DNA from 2 places in the Paraburkholderia agricolaris genome. Region 2 is predicted to be linked to the other one. Evidence: predicted binding sites of a transcription regulator. Region 2 holds the regulator's gene; the other holds the start of a gene.
What was found. Region 2 encodes LexA, which represses DNA repair genes until DNA is damaged. Its sites were predicted from a motif close to ACTGTATNNNNATACAGT; they were not measured.
Positions count from the first base shown of each region.

Region 1: a site for LexA is predicted at 1,075-1,092, ahead of GH665_RS04425 (PA0069 family radical SAM protein). Genes of this name have one in related genera too.

Region 1 covers NZ_QPER01000001.1:973,281-975,737, forward strand. The annotation lists gene GH665_RS04415 (D-amino acid dehydrogenase) at 1-382, opposite strand, end outside; gene GH665_RS04420 (Lrp/AsnC ligand binding domain-containing protein) at 542-1,030, shown strand; gene GH665_RS04425 (PA0069 family radical SAM protein) at 1,131-2,282, shown strand; gene GH665_RS04430 (NINE protein) at 2,302-2,457, opposite strand, start outside.
Region 2 covers NZ_QPER01000001.1:2,580,240-2,582,696, reverse strand. The annotation lists gene GH665_RS11555 (DUF2939 domain-containing protein) at 1-192, opposite strand, end outside; gene GH665_RS11550 (hypothetical protein) at 426-776, opposite strand; gene lexA (transcriptional repressor LexA) at 834-1,484, opposite strand; gene GH665_RS11540 (sulfate ABC transporter substrate-binding protein) at 1,800-2,457, shown strand, end outside.

The sequences.
Region 1 (2,457 bases), 1.6 Mb from region 2:
TGCCGGTTTCGGCGCGCAGCGCCTGCAAACACTCGCGGCTGTATTCGGCGAGACGGACCATGCGGCCCTTGTTCACCGCATAACGGGACGACGTGCAGTTCTGCAGCATCTGCCACATCCATTGCAACTGGAATTGCGTGCCGTCGAGGCGGATTGCCAGCGGCGCGTGTTTCTGGAACATCCACTTGACGGCCTTTAACGGCACGCCCGGCGCGGCCCATGGCGACGCGTAGCCCGGCGATATCTGGCCCGCATTGGCAAAGCTGGTTTCGAGCGCAGGGCCGGCCTCGCGATCGATCACCGTCACTTCATGACCGGCACGCGCCAGATAATAAGCACTCGTCACCCCGACGACGCCACTGCCCAAAACGACGACTCGCATAACTGCTCCAGAGAAAGGTCTGAGGGCGGCGCGCTCGTCGATTCGTTGAATTCGTTCGATTAACGAGGTGTAACGCGGATCGCCCAGTGTTAACCGCTATACTATTAACAGTCAGGCAGGTTTTGTTATTGTATTTTCAAGATTTTCAGCAAAAACACTATGCGTACACAGCGCCAACCGGTCCGGGCTCTCGACAAACTCGATCACAAGATCCTGCGGCTACTGCAACAGGACGGCCGGATGGCAATGAAAGACCTCGCGGAACAGGTCGGGTTGTCAGTTACGCCGTGCATCGAGCGCGTCAAGCGGATGGAGCGCGACGGCGTGATCATCGGCTATCACGCCCGGGTGAACCCGGCTGAGCTGGGTGCTGCGCTGCTGGTGTTCGTCGAGATCACGCTCGATCACAAAAGCGGCAACATGTTCGACCAGTTCCGCCGCGAGGTGCAGAAGATCCCAGAGGTGCTGGAGTGCCACCTCGTGTCAGGCGATTTCGACTATCTGATCAAGGCGCGTATCGGTGAGATGGCCGATTACCGCAAACTGCTGGGGGACATCCTGCTGCAACTGCCTGGCGCCGTGCAGTCGAAGAGCTACGTGGTGATGGAAGAGATCAAGGAAACGCTGACGATTGCGGTTGGCGATTAGTTGGCCACGAAGGTCCTTAGCTGGGCTCGACAAACGGCGTAAACACTGTATATTTATACAGGTGTTTTGCGCCGTTTCTCGTTTTTTACGTGCTCCAGCCGTGACCGATTCCAACCCCGACCCCGACTTCGCGAACGAATTTCCGATCGCTCCGCCCGCGCCTCGCAAGGGGCGCGGCGCGGTAACGAACATGCAGGGCCGCTATGAAGTCGACCAGCGCGAAGGGGTGGACGACGGCTGGGTTTCGTCGTCCGAGGAAGACGGCGAGCCGAAGGTATTGCGCACGCAGGTGTTCGAAGAGCGGGTCAAGACCATTCTCACGCGCAATGCGTCGCCGGATATTCCGTTCAGCGTGTCGTTGAACCCTTATCGGGGCTGCGAACATGGCTGTATCTACTGCTTCGCGCGGCCGACACATAGTTATCTGGGGCTCTCGCCCGGTCTCGACTTCGAAAGCCGCATTTACGCGAAGATCAACGCGCCGGAATTGCTCGAGCGCGAGTTGTCGAAAAAGTCTTATGTACCCGAGCCGATCGCACTCGGCGTGATTACCGACGCCTGGCAGCCGGCCGAACGCGACTTGCGGCTTACACGGCGGGTGATCGAAGTGCTCAGCGAGCGGGAGCATCCATTTGCGGCGATCACCAAATCGTCGCTGATCGAGCGCGATATCGATCTGCTCGCGCCTATGGCGGCGCGCGGGCAGTTCATGGCGGCCATTACTATCACCACGCTGGATGCGGATATTGCACGCACGCTCGAGCCGCGTGCGGCTACGCCTTCGCGTCGATTGCGCACCATCCGTACGCTGAGTGAGGCGGGTATTCCCGTTGGCGTGAGCATCGCGCCGGTGATTCCATTCGTCACCGAGCAGGACATGGAGCGGGTGCTGGAAGCCTGTGCCGAGGCGGGCGCATGCAATGCAAGCTACATCGTGTTGCGCTTGCCGTGGGAAGTGGCACCGCTATTCAAGGATTGGCTCGCGGCACATTTCCCCGATCGTGCTGACCGGGTGATGAGTCGCGTGCGCGATATGCGGGGTGGGAAAGACTACGACTCGAACTTCTCCACTCGCATGAAGGGAGAAGGGTTGTGGGCAGACTTGCTGAAGCAACGCTTCCATAAGGCGGCGCGGCGGCTCGGGTTAAACCGGCGCGATCGCGGCATTCTGGATATGTCGCACTTCCGCCGGGTCGAGTTGGCGCGTGCGGAACCGCCGCCGCGGGACAATCCGCAATTGAGGCTTTTTTAGCGCGATGCGCGGCGGCAGCTTACTGCGACAGCGCTTTGGCGGCCTGAACCTGACTTTCGAAGTAAGTCTGAAACGAGATTGCGAGGCCCGTCATCAGCAGGAACGCACCGATCAGCAGCGAAAAAATCACGATGAAAATGACAGTCCAGCCCGAGCGGCTTTTGCGCTGGGTTTG
Region 2 (2,457 bases):
GCGCAACGCGGGAAAATCGACGTATTTATTGACGGTTTGCGCATCACGTGCGTCCGCCGCGCGCTTGAGATTATTTAGCGCTATGTAGGGCGACGCATATCCGAACCCCAATGCGGCGATCACCACAATCACAATCAAAGTGACGATCAGCGGCCGGGTAGCGCTACGTTTCGTGCGAGTTGAAACTGCCATCGAGCGGGACTCTCTATCAGGTGTCATCTAACGTGGACCGCGGCCACGTAAAAACGATCCCATACGATGCAATATCCGGGAAGGCCGGGCGGCCGAGACTCTATGCCGGGCGTCGCAGGCTGCGGGGCACACGCCGGGCGTCGCATGCGGGCTATTGCATGTCGCGCGCGGCATCCCGTGCGCTGCATGGCGGCAGCCGGTTGCAGCCGGTTGCCGCCAACCCGCCGTGCAGCTTATGCCTCGAACACCGCGCCGTGCACGTTGGCTTCGTCGGCGATGCAACGATCGATCATGCGGCACACAGCGTCTACCGTGCCGACCATGATCAGCCGCGACGGCCCATGATAGACGCGCACCGGCGCACGGCGCGCGGGTTCAGCCGTATTCAGCCCGGAATTCAGTGACACGCGCGCAAAAGCCGGCAACGAGGACGGCAAACCTGCTCCTACGCCGGGCGCGTCGAACAGCGATAGCGATGGAGTGCCGGCCGGGGACGCCTCGATTAGCGAACAGGGCACCAGCTTGCGCAGATGGCGCAGACGACCGAACTGGCGAAAAGGCAGCAGGCGGGCAAGGCGTTCCATGAGTCTCTCCAGGCGATTCAACGTTGGGGCAGCTTTGGGTTGGCGCACGCGCAGGGCTTAGAACTCGCCCGGGCGGATCAGCCCGACGGCGATACCCTCGAGCGCGAATTCCGCACTGCCGGTTTCAACGAAGATGTTGTCGTAATCGGGGTTCTCGGCGATCAACTCGATGCCGTTCGGCCGGCGCTTCAGGCGCTTGACCGTTACGTCGTCGCCAAGGCGCGCGATGATGATCTGACCGTCTTTGGCTTCGCTTTTCTTCTGTACCGCGAGCAGGTCGCCGTCGAAGATGCCCGCGTCGCGCATGGACAGCCCGCGTACTTTCAGCAGGTAGTCCGGCTTGCTCGAGAACAGTGCCGGGTCGCACGCGTAATGCTGCGAGATATGTTCCTGCGCGAGGATCGGACTACCCGCCGCAACGCGGCCGATCAGTGGCAGCGACAGTTGCATGATGCTGGCGTGCGGCAGCGTGAACTGGTACGGCGAATCTTCGGCGCCCCCAAGCAGGCGAATGCCGCGCGATGCGCCGGCCGCCAGTTCGATCACACCCTTGCGAGCCAGCGCCCGCAAATGTTCTTCTGCCGAGTTGGCCGAGCTGAAACCCAGCTCGGCGGCGATTTCCGCCCGTGTGGGCGGGAAACCGGTGCGTTCGATGGCCCGGCGGATCAAATCGAAAACCTGCTGCTGACGTGCGGTAAGTTTGGTCATGGCGCCACTGTATGTATGAACAGGTGCCTGTATTTTTATACAGTATTCCGCGCAATTCAAGCTTTACTTTAAGTTCGTGCCCTGGGGTGGCGCTCCAGCGCCGCAAACGGACGTCATAACACCCGTTTTCGTGCCGCAACGCCTTATCCGGCCGTCATTACCACTTTTGCGTATTAAAGAATGAAGAAACATTATTTTTAATGATGAAAGCTCTTCGATAGACTTTCCTTCGAGTTGGGGCTCATGTGCACGTGACCGCGACGCAAAACAACACCACACGCTGTTTCAGCGGACCACCACGCGGAGAAAGTTGGCATGAACCATCAAGGCACGGGGCTGGCAGGCAAGACCAGAAAATTCATTGCGGCGCTCGCTTTCGGCGCAGTCGGCACGATTACCGCGGCCGGCGTCGTGACGCAGGCACATGCAGCGGACACGACGCTGCTGAACGTGTCGTACGACCCGACACGCGAGTTGTACCAGGACGTCAACCAGGCATTTGGCAAGGAATGGAAGGCGAAAACGGGCGAGACGATCACCTTCAAGCAGTCGCACGGCGGCTCGGGTGCGCAGGCGCGTTCGGTGCTGGACGGTTTGCAGGCGGACGTGGTGACGCTGGCGCTCGCCTACGACATCGACGCGTTGGCCAACAAGGGCTTGCTCGACAAGGGCTGGCAAAAGCGCCTGCCGGACAACGCGTCGCCGTACACGTCGACGATCGTGTTTCTGGTGCGCAAGGGCAACCCGAAGCACATCAAGGATTGGGACGATCTGATCAAGCCGGGCGTGTCGATCGTCACGCCGAATCCGAAGACTTCGGGCGGCGCGCGCTGGAACTATCTGGCTGCATGGGCCTATGCCGAACATCAGCCGGGCGGCAACGACCAGAAAGCGAAGGAATTCGTCGGCAAGCTCTATAAGAATGCCGGCGTGCTGGATTCGGGGGCGCGCGGCGCGACCACCAGCTTCGTGC